One region of the Blastococcus sp. SYSU DS0552 genome, then DNA from elsewhere that is predicted to be linked to it. Evidence: riboswitches for the same ligand, from Rfam matches in the RefSeq annotation. Region 1 holds a riboswitch; each other region holds the start of a gene.
What was found. A riboswitch is a leader RNA that binds a small molecule or an ion and turns the genes downstream of it on or off. The one in region 1 is predicted to bind cyclic di-AMP.
Positions count from the first base shown of each region.

Region 2: it holds a riboswitch for cyclic di-AMP, as region 1 does, so the genes downstream of both, ACI8AG_RS00555 (hypothetical protein) here and ACI8AG_RS09295 (LysM peptidoglycan-binding domain-containing protein) in region 1, are expected to answer to the same signal.
Region 3: it holds a riboswitch for cyclic di-AMP, as region 1 does, so the genes downstream of both, ACI8AG_RS00305 (C40 family peptidase) here and ACI8AG_RS09295 (LysM peptidoglycan-binding domain-containing protein) in region 1, are expected to answer to the same signal.

Region 1 covers NZ_JBJHAB010000007.1:127,669-133,262, forward strand. The annotation lists gene ACI8AG_RS09270 (sigma-70 family RNA polymerase sigma factor) at 1-376, shown strand, start outside; gene ACI8AG_RS09275 (sulfite exporter TauE/SafE family protein) at 683-1,663, shown strand; gene ACI8AG_RS09280 (hypothetical protein) at 1,695-2,168, opposite strand; gene ACI8AG_RS09285 (NAD-dependent epimerase/dehydratase family protein) at 2,465-2,695, opposite strand; gene ACI8AG_RS09290 (DUF5994 family protein) at 2,765-3,265, opposite strand; cyclic di-AMP (ydaO/yuaA leader) riboswitch at 3,645-3,738, shown strand; gene ACI8AG_RS09295 (LysM peptidoglycan-binding domain-containing protein) at 3,760-4,632, shown strand; gene typA (translational GTPase TypA) at 4,700-5,594, opposite strand, start outside.
Region 2 covers NZ_JBJHAB010000001.1:103,909-109,502, forward strand. The annotation lists gene ACI8AG_RS00550 (bifunctional 3'-5' exonuclease/DNA polymerase) at 1-820, shown strand, start outside; cyclic di-AMP (ydaO/yuaA leader) riboswitch at 988-1,135, shown strand; gene ACI8AG_RS00555 (hypothetical protein) at 1,392-2,300, shown strand; gene ACI8AG_RS00560 (SDR family oxidoreductase) at 2,323-3,069, opposite strand; gene ACI8AG_RS00565 (protein kinase domain-containing protein) at 3,303-5,186, shown strand; gene ACI8AG_RS00570 (hypothetical protein) at 5,222-5,377, opposite strand; gene ACI8AG_RS00575 (protein adenylyltransferase SelO) at 5,446-5,594, opposite strand, start outside.
Region 3 covers NZ_JBJHAB010000001.1:49,926-55,519, reverse strand. The annotation lists gene cobA (uroporphyrinogen-III C-methyltransferase) at 1-1,273, shown strand, start outside; cyclic di-AMP (ydaO/yuaA leader) riboswitch at 1,420-1,573, shown strand; gene ACI8AG_RS00305 (C40 family peptidase) at 1,588-2,754, shown strand; gene ACI8AG_RS00300 (MFS transporter) at 2,926-4,155, shown strand; gene ACI8AG_RS00295 (ABC transporter permease) at 4,171-5,004, opposite strand; gene ACI8AG_RS00290 (ATP-binding cassette domain-containing protein) at 5,001-5,594, opposite strand, start outside.

The sequences.
Region 1 (5,594 bases):
CCGGTCCTCGGTCCGCACCTGGCTGCTGGCCATCGCCCGCCGGGTCTGCGCCGACGCGCTGAAGTCCCGCCGCCGGCGCCGGCTGACCCTGGTCCGGGAGTCCGCCGACCTGGAACTGCTGGCCCCGCCGGGCGCCGCGGACGCCGTCGGCGAGGGCGCCGCGGTCGCCGACCTGCTGGCCCGGCTGGCCCCCGACCGGCGCGAGGCGTTCGTGCTGACGCAGCTGCTGGGACTGCCCTACGCCGAGGCCGCGGAGGTCGCCGGGTGCCCCGTCGGCACCATCCGCTCCCGGGTGGCGCGGGCCCGGGCCGACCTCGTGGAGTCCCTCGCTGCGGTGCGCGAGGACGCCGGCCCGGGCGAGACCGCGCACAGCTGAGCGCGCGGCGCCGGCACCCGCACCTCGCCGTGCCACAACGGACCCATCGCGCGCACCCGCCACCGCCGTCCCACGCGTCGGGACCAGCACTGCGCCTAAGTGCATCGATCTGGTAGACATTGCGCCGTGACGCGGACGACGATGCTGCTCCTGGTGAGCCGCCGGCACGTCGACCTGCTGCGCGTCTGCACCGCCGCCTGTCCGGGCTGCTGAGCCCCCGCGCCTCCCCGGCGCCACCACGTCTCACCCTCGCCTCACGCGGTCGCCGCTGCGCGCCCGCGTCCTGAGACCCCGGAGCCAGTGCCCGTGAAGACCCTGATCCTGCTCGCCCTCGCCGGGCTCGGTGCCCAGCTCGTCGACGGCAGCCTCGGCATGGCCTACGGCGTCACCTCGACGACCCTGCTGCTGGCCATCGGCACCAACCCGGCCGCGGCGTCGGCGACCATCCACCTCGCCGAGATCGGCACCACGCTCGCCTCCGGGCTCTCGCACTGGAAGTTCGGCAACGTCGACTGGAAGGTCGTCGCCAAGGTGGGAGTGCCCGGTGCGGTCGGGGCGTTCGTCGGCGCCCACTTCCTGTCCGGCCTCTCGACGTCGGTCGCGGCGCCGGTCATGTCGCTGATCCTGGTCTCGCTGGGCGTCTACATCCTGGTGCGCTTCACGCTCCGCGGCATCGACCGGCGGAACGTCGGCAAGCCCATCCGCCGGCGCTTCCTCACGCCCCTGGGGCTGGTGGCCGGCTTCGTCGACGCCACCGGTGGCGGCGGCTGGGGACCGGTCGGCACGCCGGCGCTGCTGGCCAGCGGCCGCATGGAGCCGCGCAAGGTCATCGGCTCGATCGACACCTCCGAGTTCCTCGTCGCGCTGGCGGCCAGCCTCGGCTTCCTGATGGCGCTGGGCTCGGCGGGCATCGACCCCCTGTGGGTCGCCGGGCTGCTCGCCGGCGGCCTCGTCGCCGCGCCGATCGCCGCGTGGCTGGTGCGGCACATCCCGCCGCGCATGCTGGGCTCCCTGGTCGGCGGGATGATCGTGATCACCAACACCCGCACGCTGCTGCGCAGCGACTGGGTGGACGCCGGCGACGCCGTCAGCGCCCTGGTCTACGCGGTGCTCGCGGTCGTCTGGGTGCTGGCCGTCGTCCACTCCTACCGCCAGTACCGGCGGGACGCGCGGCTGGAGTCGGCCGACGCCCTCGCCGAGGTGGCCGAGCAGAACGTGGCCGCCGACGCCACCGACTCCCGCGAGGTCCCGGTCGGCGCGGGCCGGCCCAGCGCCCCCCGCGACTGACAGGGCGCCGCACGGCACCCGCCGGCTGCTCCTAGCGGCCGGCCAGCAGGAAGGCCTCCAGCTCGGCCGGGAGGCCGGGTCCGGGCTGGTCGGCGGGGCGGTGCGCCGGCGGCGCCGGCCGCTCGTGGGAGCGCAGCCACGCCCAGGTGTCGGCGACAGTCGCCTCCAGCGCCCGCGTGGCCAGCCCGAGCTCGGCGGCCCGGGTGGTGTCGACGTCCCAGGCGGTGCGGGCGACCTCGTGGCGCAGCCACAGCGGCAGGTGCAGCCACTCCTGGACGCCGGCGGCGAGGAGGTCGGCCTCGGGCACCGGTACCCACTCCGCCGCGCTCCCGGTGACGACCCGACAGAGCTCGAGCAGGCCGCCCAGGGTCGTCATGCCCGCCGGCCCCGTGGCGTTGACCGCACCGGTGCGGCCCTGCCCGGCCATGTCCACGAGCCAGGCGGCCAGGTCACGGGCGTCGACCAGCGCGATCGGCTGGGCGACGCCCTCGGCCGGGACGACCACCCGACCGCCGCTCGCGATGCGCTCCAGCCACCAGCCGAGGCGGTGGAATCGGGTCGGAGGGGCCGACGATCAGGCCGGCACGGGCGGCGAGGAAGCGGCCACCGACGGCGGCGGCGAGCTGCCGCTCGCCGAAGGCCTTGATGGGCCCGTACTCGTCGTCCTCGGTGTCCCAGGTCGGCTCGCCGTCCTCCGGGCCGAGCGGCCCCGGCGGCCAGTTGCGGTACGCGTTGAGGCTGCTGGCTCTCGTGCAGGGTCCCGGCGCGAGCTTGCGAGTGCCGGGGGGCACGGGGGTCCTTCTACTGGCAGGAGGTGTCGACGACGAGCTCGGGCTCCCACTCCCCCAGCGCGCGCGGCAGCGCGCCGGGGTCGTCGCGGTCGCCGTGCAGCGCCCGCGCGCCCTCCGGCGGCGGACCCGTCAGGCCCCGGGTGAAGGTGGCGACGTCGTGCCCGCGAGCGAGCGCGGCCTCCACCACGTGCCGGCCGAGGAAGTGGGTGCCGCCGAGGACGAGGAGTCTCGTGCCGAGCACTCCAGCCCGGTCGGCGCCCGCGCGTCCAGGGAGTTCGCCGGCAGCGGATCCGCCGTCGGCGGACGAGCGCTACACCGCGCGGGACACCGGCAGCGTGGGCACCTGCGGAAGGGGCGTGGAACGGGCCGCGGCGAGCACCATCTGGGGCGAGGACGGCAGGCCCCGCCGGGTGCACAGCCGCAGCGCCCGGGCGCCGGTGAGGACGTCGGTCTCCGGCGGGACGACCAGCAGGTCGGCCCGGCGGTTCCCCCCGGCCCAGGTGAGGCAGACGACCTGCGGGTCCATGCTCCGGAAGCCGCCGGCGCGGACCGTGCGGCCCAGCACCTCCAGCTTGCGGGGGGCCGGCTCCCAGGCGTCGAGGGCGTAGGTGAACCGCTCCACCCGCACACCACGCCGCTCCAGCGCCGCGATCAGCTCCGGCAGCTCCACGGCGAGGTCCCGGCTCCGCGGGAACCACGCACCGTCGAACGCCGAACCGCCCGATCCGGCGTCGGCGCGCAGGCTCACCCGGACGTCGATGCCACCCCGGAAGCCCTCGATCGCCGGAACCGTACGGGTGATCGTCGCCATGAGCGTTCGGCCGCCTTCCTCTTCCCAGGGAGCCGGGGAGACGGCTCCGAGGTCAACGTAGGACGGGTGCGAGGCGAGACTCCTCGACGGCGTGGCGGGCGCGTCGGACCGCCCCGGCCAGTCATCACGATTCGTGACCTGACGAGCACGGAGCCCGCGCCGCGGACCGTGCGCCGCCGGTACGAGCACCGCACACGGGCAGTCGGGGGCGGGCCACGGGGAGTCAGTCCGCGCGGGGCTGCCCGCGATGCAGGCTCCGCGGCCTTGCCGTCGGGGACGGCGGTCTGCCTACCGTGCTGCGTCCACCAACGGGTGGGCCCGGATGGCGGACCGCCGAACCTGCCCACCGCCACCGGACCCGTGCACACGACGGGCAGGCGCGGGGAACCCACGAGATCCTGGCCCTCGGCCTCGGGGTGAAGCCGCAGCACGCGGCCGGGCAGCTCTCGCCCGAACCCGACAGCTAACCCCGCAGGCGGCGAGAGGCTTCTCCCATGCTCAAGCACCGCACGGCGCGACCCGGTCGCTCCACCCGCACCTCCGCGGCGGCGGCCATGGCACGTCCGGCCGTGGTCCTCGCGGCCGCCGCGGCTACCTCCCTCGCGATCGCCGGTCCGGCCCAGGCCCACCCCGGGGAGCACACGGTCGTCCCCGGTGACACGCTGGGCGGGCTCGCGGCCGCCCACGGCACCTCGTGGCAGACCATCCACGCCGACAACCTCGCCACCATCGGCGCCGACCCGAACGTCCTGCGCGTCGGCCAGGTCCTCGTCATCGGCGGGTCGGGAAACGCCCCTGCCGCCCCCTCCCCCGCCCCCGTCGGCGGCGAGTACGTGGTCCAGCCGGGCGACACGCTGGGCGGCATCGCCGCCCGCCACGGCACCACCTGGCAGGACGTGCACGCCCTCAACCTCGAGGTCATCGGGGCGGACCCGAACGTGCTGCGCGTCGGGCAGCGACTCACCCTCGTCGGCGGCCCGTCGGCGGCCCCGGAACGCGCCAGCCGCGCCGCGGACCGGCCGGCCCCGGACACGGCCGCCTACGGCGCGTGGGAACCGCACGTGCGCCCCGCCGTCGCGGAGGTCGCCGCGGAGTTCGGCATCCCGACGGTGCTCACCCGCCCCGGCCACAGCCCGTCGGAGGGCCGCGCCGCCGACTTCATGGTCTACGACGACCGGGCCACGGGCGACGCGCTCAGCCAGTACGTCATCGACAACGCGGCACGCCTCGGCGTCGAGTACGTGATCTGGCAGCAGCAGATCGCCGGGACGTGGACGGGCTGGGCCTGGCAGCCCATGGAGGACCGCGGCTCCCCCACCGCCAACCACATGGACCACCCGCACGTGGCCTTCGCGCCGGCGCCGTAACGGCCCCATGACGCAGCGAGCCCCTGCCCGGTGATCCGGGCAGGGGCTCGCTGCGTCGTGGGGCGGATCAGCTGGGCTTGGGCTTGCGGTTCTTGGCCTTGCCGCGCTCGGTCTGGTCGAGCACCACCTTGCGGATGCGGACGCCGGCCGGCGTGACCTCCACGCACTCGTCCTCGGCACAGAACTCCAGCGCCTGCTCCAGGTTGAGGATCCTCGGCGGGATCAGCCGCTCCAGCTCCTCGGAGGTGGACTTGCGCATGTTGGTGAGCTTCTTCTCCTTGGTGATGTTCACGTCCATGTCGTCCGGACGGGAGTTCTCACCCACGATCATGCCCTCGTAGACCTCGGTGCCCGGCTGGACCATGAGCTGGCCACGCTCCTGCAGCGAGAACATCGAGTAGGTCGTCGCCACGCCCTGGCGGTCGGCGACCAGCGAGCCGGTCGGCCGGGCGCGCATGTCGCCCAGCCACGGCTCGTAGCCCTCGAGGTTGCTGTTCAGCACGCCGGTGCCGCGGGTCTCGGTCAGGAACTCGGTGCGGAACCCGATGAGGCCGCGGGAGGGGACGACGTACTCCATCCGCGCCCAGCCGGTGTCGTGGTGCACCAGGTTCTCCAGCCGGCCGCGGCGCACCGCGAGCGCCTGGGTCAGGGTGCCGACGTACTCGCCGGGGGTGTCGATGGTGACCCGCTCGACGGGCTCGTGCAGCTTGCCGTCGATCTCCTTGGTGACGACGGTGGGCCGGCCGACGGTGAGCTCGAACTCCTCGCGGCGCAGCTGCTCGACGAGGATGGCCAGCGCCAGCTCGCCACGGCCCTGCATCTCCCAGGTGTCGGGGCGGTCGGTGGGCAGCATGCGCACGCTGACGTTGCCGACCAGCTCCTGGTCGAGGCGGTTCTTGATCAGGCGGGCGGTGAGCTTCTTGCCCGACTTGCCCGACAGCGGCGAGGTGTTGATCCCGATG
Region 2 (5,594 bases), on a different contig from region 1:
CCTGCCGGGTGGGGTGGTCACGGGTCGGTGGGCGTCCAACGGCGGGGGTGCGCTCTCGGTGCCCACGCTGATCCGCCCCGCGGCGGTCGCGGACGACGGCTGGCGGTTCGTCGTCGCCGACGTGGCCCAGCTGGAGCCCCGGGTGCTCGCCGGGATGAGCGCGGACACCGCGATGGCCGAGGCGGCGCGGGCCTCGGACCTCTACGCGGGCATGGTCGCCGGTGGCGCGGTGGCGACCCGGGCGGAGGCCAAGCTGGGCATCCTCGGGGCCATGTACGGCGGCACCCGCGGGGAGAGCGGCCGCATGATGCCCCGGCTCGCCCGCCGCTACCCGCGCGCCATCGGCCTGGTCGAGGAATCCGCCCGGGCCGGCGAACGCGGCGAGGTGGTGCACACGCTGCTGGGCCGGGGGTCGCCGTCGCCCAGCGCGGCCTGGGCGCAGCGGGCGGACGGGCTCGGCGACGCCGCGGAGCAGGCCGGTTCCCGGGAGGACCGCGACCGCGCTCGCCGCGCCTGGGGTCGGTTCACCCGCAACTTCGTCGTCCAGGGCACCGGAGCGGAGTGGGCGCTGTGCTGGCTGGCCGACCTCCGCAACCGGCTCTGGCGGCTGGGCGGCGACGGGCCGCTGGAGACCCGGGCGCACCTGGCGTTCTTCCTCCACGACGAGGTGGTCGTGCACACCCCCGAGCACCTGGCCGACGACGTGGTCGAGGCGGTGCGCGCCGCGGCCACCACGGCCGGGCGGCTGCTGTTCGGCGCCTTCCCGGTGGACTTCCCGCTGGACGTCGCCGTCGTCCGGGCCTGGGCCGACGCCGGCTGACGGCCTGCCATACACCACCGACGGGGCAGGAGACGTGGCGCGACACGCGTCACGATCTGCGGAAGTGACCGCTTCCGCATTGTCACGACTGCATAACGACGGTTACCGTGGCGGAGCCCGGCCGATCGTTCTCTCCCCATCCGGGGAGGGTCTGCCGGGCGCCGCCGAGTCGCCCGCCGCCTTCGAGCTGCGGGCGAGCCGGGGACCCACCGAAGTTCTGGGGTGAATCGCGCACCGGGCACGTCCCGGTGCGGGTAGGGCTGCTTCCCGTCCGAATCCGTCAGCTAACCCGGTAGGCGGCACGACGGAAGAAACGGAGAGCCGCCGCATGGCGCGCCCCTGCACCGCCGCACCACCCCGCGCCCGCCGGCACCGCCGCCCCCCGGTGCGTCCCCGGACCTGACCGCACGCGCACCCGGCGTCCCGCCGGTCGCCCCCCGCCACCGATGAACCGCCGGCCGAGCCGCCGGTGCCCGGTGGCCCCGCGACCCGGCGCCGGTCCGCAGCCCGCATCCCTCGCGGTCCGCCTCGCCCGGCCGATCCCGCCGCACCAACGGAGCACCCCGAACCCATGGATCCCCGCACCACCACCTCGGGCCGTCGTGGCCCGCTCGTCCTCCGCCGTCGCCCGCCCTCGGGCCTCCGCCGTCCGGCGCTCTACCTCGGGGTCGCCGCCGCCGGTGCCCTCCTGGTCAACACCCTCGTCGGCGTGGACCCGGGCGCCCAGGCCGAGGCCGGCACCTCGCAGTCGGTGAGCGTCGCCCAGGAGCTCGGGCTCACCTCCCGCTCCGGCCCGGTCGACGTCGCCGAGGACCTCGCCCCGCTGCAGGACCTGGCGGCCAGCCGCAGCAGCCGCGAGGCCGAGCAGGTCGCGGCCCAGCAGGCCCAGGCCGCGGCCGACCAGGCCGAGCTCGACCGGCAGGCGGCCGAGGCGGAGGCCACCGCCCGCGCCGAGGCCGAGGCCACCGCCCGCGCCGAGGCCGAGGCGAAGGCTGTCGAGGAGAAGGCCGCGGAGGAGGCCCGGGCCGCCGAGCGGGCGGCCGCGCCCCCCGCCGCGGCGACGCCCACGCAGGAGGCCCGGGCCGCCGCCACCACCGCCGCCTCCGTGGCGGCCACGGCGGTCGCCCGGATCTCCAACACCGCGGGCAGCGTGAAGGCGCAGACCCAGGCCGCGGCCGACGCGGTGGTCAGCAACGTGCCCGGCGCCGCGGGGATCACCCTCGGCGGCACCCGGGCCAGCGCCGCCGACCCGGGCGGGCACCCCTCGGGCCTGGCGCTGGACTACATGGTGATGTCCGACGCCGCCCTCGGGGACGCGATCGTCGCCTACCACCGCGCCCACTGGGCCGAGCTGGGCGTGGACTACCTGATCTGGCAGCAGCGCATGCTCTCGTCCCCGGGCGGATCGTGGCAGGCGATGGAGAACCGGGGCAGCGCGACGGCCAACCACTTCGACCACGTGCACGTGAACTACAACTGACCCCGCCGCCCCGCGGCGGTGCCTAGGTGAGCCGGCGGACCACGGACAGCGGTAGCACCCGCATGGCCAGCCCGATGGGCACCCACGGCCATGCGGGGACGTAGGCCGTGGCCCGCCGGGCCTCGATGGCGGCCACCATGGCGCGGACGCCCGTCGGGGTGTCCACCATGAACCGGGTCCGCTGCTGCACGTGCTGGTTCATCTCCGACCGGATGTAGCCGGGGTAGATCACCGACACGTCCAGGCCGGGGATCCGCTCGGCCCGCAGCCCCTCGGCGAGGGACGCGACCCCGGCCTTGGTGGCGGCGTAGGTGGTCATCGACCGGCGCATGCCGCGCAGCGCCGACATCGAGGAGATCAGCACGAGGTGCCCGCGGCCCTGGCGGCGGAAGATCTCCAGCGCCGCCTCGGTCTGCGCCAGCGCGCCGACGAAGTTGGTCATCGCCGTCTCGCGGTTGGCCTCGGCCCGGCCGGTGCCCAGGGGCGCTCCCTTGCCGAGGCCGGCGTTCACGACCACCCGGTCGATCGAGCCGAACGCCGCGGCGAACGCGGCGAAGACCGTGGGCACGGTCTGGGCGTCGGTGACGTCGAGCGCCGCGGTCTCCACCCGCCGGCCGGTGGCCGGGCGGATCTCCGCTGCGAGGGCGTCCAGCCGATCGGTGCGCCGGGCGCAGAGCGCCAGGTCGTGGCCGCGGGCGGCGAACTGCCGGGCCATCTCCTCGCCCAGGCCGGAACTCGCGCCGGTGATGAGGACGGCGCCGGTGTTCATGGGTGCTCCTGTCGTTCGGTGCGGCAGGCCGCTGCGGCCGGCCGGCACGCACGGTACGAGAGCCCGCAGGCGGATCCGCGGCCGGCACCGCGGCGGCGCGTGGGGCCGGATGGGTTCCACCTCGTCGGCTCCGCCGGGGTTCAGACCCCCTCCGGGCGGGCACACCTGCAGGACGTACGAGTACGGGGGAGCGCGGAGGCGCCCTCTCGGCACCGACACGAGGGGACTCGGGAGTGACCACGGCCGGAACCAGCCGACGGTGCCTGGACGGCCGCTACCAGCTGCAGCAGCTCATCGCCGTCGGCGGGATGGGTGAGGTCTGGCGGGCGCGCGACCTGCAGCTCCACCGGTCCGTGGCGGTCAAGGTGCTGCGCAGCGAGTACGCCGACGACCCGGTGTTCGCGGCGCGCTTCCGCTCCGAGGCCCGGCACGCGGCGGCGTTGAGCCACCCCAACATCGCCGCGGTCCTCGACTACGGGGAGACGACCGCCGAGGACACCGGCGAGCGGCTGGCCTACCTGGTGATGGAGCTCGTGGAGGGGCCCCCGCTGTCGGCTCGGCTGGCCGAGGTGGGATCGCTGGACACCGCCGCCGCGCTCTCGCTGCTGCGGCAGGCGGCGGCCGGGCTGGCCGAGGCCCATCGGGCCGGCGTGGTCCACCGTGACGTCAAGCCGGCCAACATCCTGCTCGGCCGGGACGGCACGGTGAAGCTGACCGATTTCGGGATCTCGTGGTCGGCGGGGAGCGCGCCGATCACGGGCACCGGGCAGGTGGTCGGCACCGCCCAGTACATGTCGCCCGAGCAGGCCCGGGGCGAGCACGTCAGCCCGGCGAGCGACGTCTACGCCCTCGGTCTGGTCGGCTACGAGTCGCTGGCCGGCCAGGCCGCCTTCGACGGCGACAACCCGGTCACGGTCGCGCTCAAGCAGGTGCAGGAGCACCCCGAGCCCCTTCCCGCCGAGCTGCCGCCCGGCGTGCGCGCCCTGATCGACGCCGCCCTGGTCAAGGACCCGGCGCAGCGGCCGCGGGACGGCGGCGCCTTCCTGTCGGCCATCGAGGAGGCGATCCACCGACCGGCGGGGACCGCACCGGGTCGCCGGCCGCTGGTCACGCGCCCGGTGCGGGCGGCGCGCCCCCCGTCCCGGGGCACCCGGGCGGCGCCCGGGAGGGCCGGCCGTCGTCCGGCCCTGGCCGTCGCGACGCCGCTGGCGGCGTTCCTCCTGCTCGGGGGCGGCGCCCTGTGGATCATCCCGGATCCGGGTGGGGACGCGGGCGCCGGCCGGTCCGCCGGCGCCGTCTCGACCCCCTCGGCAGCCGCGGGCGTCGTGCTGGCGCCGGAGGAGTACCTCGGCCGCCCGGCCGCCGAGGTGGCCGCTGAACTCGGCGCGCTCGGGTTGACGGTGCGGCAGGAGGAGGACGCGACCGCGGAGCAGGCCCCGGGCACGGTGACCCGCCTCGAGCCGGCCGCCGGCATGCTGCTCCCCGGCGACGAGGTGCGTCTCGGTGTCGCTGTCCGGCCGGGTGTGACGGTTCCGGAGGTGGCGCCGTCGACCGGTGGGGGTGCCATCCCGGTGGGACGCCCCCAGCCCGTGGCACCTGCCCCGGAGGTGCCGGTCGCCGAGGAGCCGGTGCCGAGCGGCGCGTCGACCCGCGGCCCGGCGGAGGAGAGCGCGGATCCGGCGACGGGCACGCCCACGACGTCCCCCGGCGGGGATGTCGCCGGCCCGAGCACCCCGCCGCAGGACGGGGAGGTCATCGCCGGGCCGAGCAGCCCGCCCGACGGTGACGGGGGCACGACCGAGCCGATCACCCCGCCGGAGGACGACGGGGACACCGAGCCCAGCACCCCGCCGGAGGACGACGGGGACACCGAGCCCAGCACCCCGCCGGAGGACGACGGGGACACCGAGCCCAGCACCCCGCCGGAGGACGACGGGGACACCGGGTCCAGCACCCCGCCGGAGGACGACGGGGACACCGGGTCCACCACCCCGCCGGAGGACGACGACGGGGACGCCGGTGAGCAGACCGCCGCCCCGGAGGACGAGGACGACGACGCCCCCGCCACGGCGACGGAGCCGGCCGGCGACGAGGTGGCGCCCGCCGCCCGGATCTGACTGACCGGCACCGGCACCGGCCGGTCGGCCGGCCGTCAGAGCAGCCGGTCGAGGTCGTCCGGCCCGGGACCGGTGCCGCCGGAGTCGGGCAGGGGAGAGGTGTCGGGGACGTCGTCGTCGGGGGGCTCGGGGGCCACCGGCCCCTCGGCGTACAGGGTCTCCGGGTCCCGGGGGTCCATCTCTCGTGGCACGGATCGCGACTACCCGGCGCGGCCGGGGTGAACCCGTCGCGACGGGGCCGGCGGTTCCGGTCCCGTGCTCAGGTCCCGCAGAAGGTGCGGTAGGCGCCGAAGTCCTGCGGGGCGGGCTCCGCGTAGCGCTCCAGCCCCGGCCGCTCGTCGAAGGGGGCGGTCACCACGGACAGGAGCCGCTCCAGCGGCGCCAGGTCGCCGTCGGTCGCCGCGTCCA
Region 3 (5,594 bases), on a different contig from region 1:
CACCGATGCAGCAGGAGGACCCGTGACCACCCAGCCCACCGGCGACAGCGTGCACCCGGTCGGGCTGCGGCTGGCCGGCCGGCGCGTGGTCGTCGTGGGCGGAGGTGCGACCGCGCACCGCGGGGTGACCGGCCTGCTCGCCGCCGGCGCGGAGGTGACGGTGGTCAGCCCGGGCCTGACGCCGGCGCTGGAGTCGGCCGCCACCGCCGGGCACCTGGAGTGGTGGCCGCGGCGCTACGCCGCCGGGGATCTCGCCGGGGCGTGGTTCGCGCTGGCCGCGACCGGCGATCCCGACGTCGACGCCGCGGTGGCCGGGGACGCCGACCGGCACCGGATCTTCTGCGCGCGGGCCGAGGGCCCGGGGCCGGCCAGCGCCGAACTGCCGGTCACCGGCCGCGCCGGTGACCTCGTGCTGGCGGTGCACGACGCGGCCGATCCCCGGGCGGCGGCCGGGCTCCGCGACGCGGTCCTCGCCGGGGTCGCCGACGGCACCCTGCCGGTCCGCCGGTCCGACGGCGGACCGGGGCGGGTCGTCCTCGTCGGTGGCGGCCCGGGTGATCCGGGGCTGATCACCGTGCGCGGCCGGCAGGCGCTGGCCACCGCCGACGTCGTCGTCGCCGACCACCTCGGCCCCCAGCCACTGCTCGCCTCGCTCCCCCCCGAGGTCGAGGTCGTCGACGCCTCCAAACTGCCGCGCGGCCGCTCGATGGCCCAGGAGACCATCAACGACCTGCTGGTCACCCACGCCCGCGCCGGCCGCCGCGTCGTCCGCCTCAAGGGCGGGGACCCCTTCGTCTTCGGCCGCGGCTTCGAGGAGGTGCGGGCCTGCACCGAGGCAGGCATCCCCGTCGAGGTGGTGCCCGGCATCACCAGCGCCGTCGCCGTCCCCGCCCTCGCCGGCATCCCGGTCACCCACCGCGGCCTCACCCACGAATTCGTCGTCGTCTCCGGCCACCTGCCCCCCGGCCACCCCCAGTCACTGGTCGACTGGGCCGCCCTCGGCGCACTGCGCGGCACCCTCGTCGTCCTCATGGGCGTCGACACCGCCCCCGCCATCGCCGCCGCCCTCGTCGAGCACGGCCGCGCACCCGACACCCCCGTCGCGGTCGTCACCGACGGCTCCACCCCCACCCAGCGGTCGCTGCGCACCACCCTGGCCGACCTCCCGGCCACCCTCACCGAGCACGCAGTCCGCCCCCCGGCGGTCTGGGTCGTCGGCGAGGTGGTCCACCTCACGTCAGCCGACCGCGGGCGTGTCACGGCGCGTCGGTGACTGCGCGTGAACGCCCGCCGGACGGTCGGCCACGGTGCTGGACGAAGTCGTCCCCAGGCATGGTGATCCGCCGGATCGGCACCTAGCGTGGGCCCGTCCGGACGGACCCTCTCGTCACTCGACCCGTGACAGCCGCCCGGACGCCGCCGAACCACCCGCCGGATCCGTCCGGCACCCGGACCGGGGACCCAACGCACCACCTGGGGTGAAGCGACGAGCGGCCCGCACGGGCCGTCCGCCGCCGGGCGACTTCCCGCCCGAACCCGTCAGCTAACCCGGTAGGCGGCCGTGGAAGAAAGGAAGACCCGCCGAACATGGCGAGTTCGCTCAGCCCTGCCCACCGCCGCATCACCGGACGGCGGGCCCTGCTGGCCCTCGTGGCCGCCGGTGGCGTCGTCCTGGCGCCGCTCCCCGCCGTCGCCGACCCCGAGCCGGCCACCTCCCAGGAGGCCGCGGACCTCGTCGCCGCCCGCGCCCACGACCTGGAGGTGCTCACCGAGCGCTTCAACGAGACCCGCGAGCACCTCAAGGCGGCGCAGGCGTCCGCCGACGCGGCCGCCGAGGAGCTCACCGCCGCGCAGGCCGCCCTGGCCCAGGCGCAGGACCGCGTCCGCACGGTGGCCCGCAGCGCGTACACCGGTGACCGGCTGGACACCGTGACGGCGATGCTGACCAGCGGCTCGCCCACGGAGCTGATCGACCGGGTCGGCCTGCTCGACACGATCGCCGCCCACAACAACGGCGTGCTCGGGGAGGCCCGGACCGCCGGCGAGGACGCCGAGCGCGCCCGTGCGGACGCCGAGCGGGCCGCGGCGGACGCCCAGGCGCAGGTCGACCGCGTGAACGCCGAGCGGGCGCGCCTCGACGAGGAGATCGCCGTCTACCAGGCGCACTTCGACCGGCTGAGCGCCGAGGAACAGCGAGCCTCCCGCGCCGCCGCCGAGCGGCACGCCGCCGAGGAGGCCGCCGCGGCCCAGGCAGCCCAGGCCGCCGAGGAGGCGCCGGCCGCCGCCCCGGCTCCCGCAGCCGCGGCTCCCGCCCCGGCCCCCGCGGCTCCCGCCCCGGCCCCCGCGGCTCCGGCCCCGGCCCCCGCCCCCGCGCCGCCCGCGCCGGTGTCCGGCGGCAGCGGCGCGGCGCAGACCGCGGTGAACACCGCCATGGCCCAGATCGGCGACCCCTACGTGTGGGCGGCCGCCGGCCCGAACGCCTTCGACTGCTCGGGCCTGGTGCAGTACGCCTACGCGGCCGCGGGCATCAGCCTGCCGCACTCCAGCCGCATGCAGTCGACCATGGGGACGCCGGTCTCCCGCTCCGCCCTGCAGCCGGGTGACCTGGTCTTCTTCTACAGCCCGGTCAGCCACGTCGGCATCTACATCGGCAACGGCCAGATGGTGCACGCCGCCACGTCCGGTGTCCCGGTGAAGGTCGCGTCGATCGACTCGATGGGCGGCTACAACAGCGCCCGGCGGATCGCCGGCTGACGACCGCCGGCTGAGACACCCGGGCGCGCGGGGCGGTCCGTCCGCCCCGCGCCCCCCCCCCCCCCCCCCCCCCCCCCCCCCCCCCGCCGCCCCCCCCCCCCCCCCCCCCCCCCCCCCCCCCCCGGGTGTCTCGTGCGTGTCGGGCCACCGCACGTGCGACGATCGCCTCTCGTGCGGGTGGGGACACGGGGCGAGCTGCCCCGCGAGGTCAGGGTCCTGGCGGTCATCGCCTTCGTCGTGGCGCTCGGCTTCGGCATCGTCGCCCCGGCGATCCCCCTGTTCGCCCGCAACTTCGGGGTCGGGACCACCGCCGTCGGGCTGGCGGTCAGCGCCTTCGCGTTCTTCCGCTTCGTCTCCGCCTTCAGCGGCGGCACCCTGGTCGAGCGGTTCGGCGAGCGGCTCGTGCTCGCCTCCGGGCTGGTGGTCGTCGCCGTCACCACCGGTCTCGCCGGGCTGGCCGGGTCCTTCCCGCTCTTCCTCGGGCTGCGGGCCGCCGGCGGGATCGGCAGCGCCATGTTCACCGTCGCGGCGCTCTCGCTGCTGCTGCGGGTGGCCCCGCCGTCGCACCGCGGGCGGGCCGCGGCCACCTGGCAGGGCGGCTTCATCCTCGGCGGCATCGCCGGGCCGGCCGCCGGCGGGCTGCTGGCGGAGCTCTCCCCCCGGCTGCCGTTCTTCCTCTACGCCGGGTTCCTACTGGTGGCCGGTGCGGTGGGCGTCGCGCTGCTGCGCACCGCCGAGCCCGACCCGGCCGCGCCCCCGGCGGGTGACGCCGCCGGCCCCGACCTCGACGCCGGCCCGGTCCGGCTGGGCAGCGCGCTGCGCTCGCGGGTCTACCTGGCCGCGCTGCTGGCCAACTTCGGCGTCGGCTGGGTGCTGTTCGGCGTCCGCAACTCCCTGGTGCCGCTCTACGTCACCGAGGAGCTGGGCCGAACCGTGGCCTGGGCGGGGGCCGGGCTGCTCGTCGGCTCGGTCGCGCAGGCGCTCGGCCTGCTCCGATCCGGCCGACTGGTGGACGGCTGGGGACGCCGGCCTTCGCTGATCGTGGGCGCGGCGCTGGCGACGGCGGCCATGGCGGTGCTGGTCCTGCCGCCCGTCCTCTGGGCCTTCCTGCTGTCCATGGCCGTCTTCGGGCTCGCCGCCTCGCTGCTCGCCAGCGCCCCGGCGGCCCTGGTCGGCGACCTGAGCGCCGGGCGGGGCGGCCGGGTCGTCGCGGTGTTCCAGATGTCGGCGGACCTGGGTGCCATCGCCGGGCCCCTGATCGCCGGCTGGCTCACCGACGTGGCCGGCTTCCAGGTGGCGTTCGGCGTGAGCACCGCGGTGCTCGCGGCCGGGCTCCTCGGTGGGCTGGCCATCCCTCGCGAGGCCCCCCGCCCCGCAACGGTGGGGGCTCGCTCCGCCTGATCCCGGCCGCCGGGCTCAGCGGCTGCGGTACAGCCGGGTGGTCAGCGGGAGGAAGACCGCGGCCAGGGCGGCGGCCACCGCCAGCGAGACGCCGATCGAGACACCGTCCGGCGCGCCGTCCATCAGCGAGCGGCACGCGGTCGCGAGCACCGAGATCGGGTTGACCTCGACGAAGGCCTGCAGCGGCCCGGGCAGGGTGGCCGGGTCGACGAACACGTTGGACAGGAAGGTCAGCGGGAAGATGCTCATGAAGCCGGCGTTCATCACGGCGTTCGGGCTCCGCATGAGCAGGCCGAGCACCGAGAAGGCCCACGACAGCCCGAACGAGAAGACCACCACCAAGGCCAGCGCCGCCACGGCGCCGGCCGCCCCCGCGTCCGGGCGGTAGCCCAGCAGCACGCCGACGACGATGATGACCGTGCCCGCCACGACGTACCGGACACTGTCCCCGAGCAGCGAGCCCAGCAGCGGCGCGGGCCGCCAGATCGGCAGCGAGCGGAATCGGTCGACGACGCCCTTGGTCAGGTCGGTGTTGAGCGAGACGCCGGAGTAGACCGTCGTGAAGAGCACCGACATGACCAGCAGGCCGGGCAGCGTGTAGTCCAGGTAGGCGCTGGTGGAGCCCGCGATGGCGCCGCCGAAGAGGTACGTGAACATCAGCAGGAACATCACCGGCGTCACGGTCACGTCGAGCAGCTGCTCGGGGACGTGCTTGACCTTGAGCATCCCCCGCCAGCCGAACGTGAGGGCCGCCGACAGCGGTCCGGGCCGCGGGGGCCGCTCGCGGCCGGCGATCGCCCGGCGGACGGCCGCGGCGTCGGCGTCGGTGGTTGTGGTCGCCGTGCTCATGACGTCCGCTCCTCGAGGGTCGGTGCCGCTCCGGGTGGGTCCTCGGCGCCGCGGCCGGTCAGGGCGAGGAAGACCTCGTCCAGGCTGGGCTGGTCGAGGGAGAAGTGGGCGATGCCGATGCCGGTCCGCGCCAGCTCGGCCACGCCGGCGGCGGCCCGGGCGGAGTCGGGGCAGGTGGCCGACAGCGCCGCCGGGTCCGGCTCCAGGGCGACCGAGCCGAGCGCGCCCTCGAGGACCGCGGCCGCCTCGGCGCGCCGGGCCGGGTCGAGCAGCCGCACGTGCAGCGCCCCGGTGCCGACCGACGCCTTCAGCTGGGCCGGGGTCCCCTCGGCGATCACCCGTCCCCGGTCGATCACCGCGATCCCGTCGGCGAGCTGGTCGGCCTCCTCCAGGTACTGCGTGCAGAGCAGGATCGTCGTCCCCTCGGCCACGAGCGCGCGGGCGATCTCCCACACCTGGTTGCGCGACCGCGGGTCCAGCCCGGTGGTCGGCTCGTCGAGGAACATCAGCCGCGGGGTGACCACGATGCTGGCCGCGATGTCCAGCCGGCGCCGCATCCCCCCGGAGTAGTGCTTCACCAGCTTGCCCGC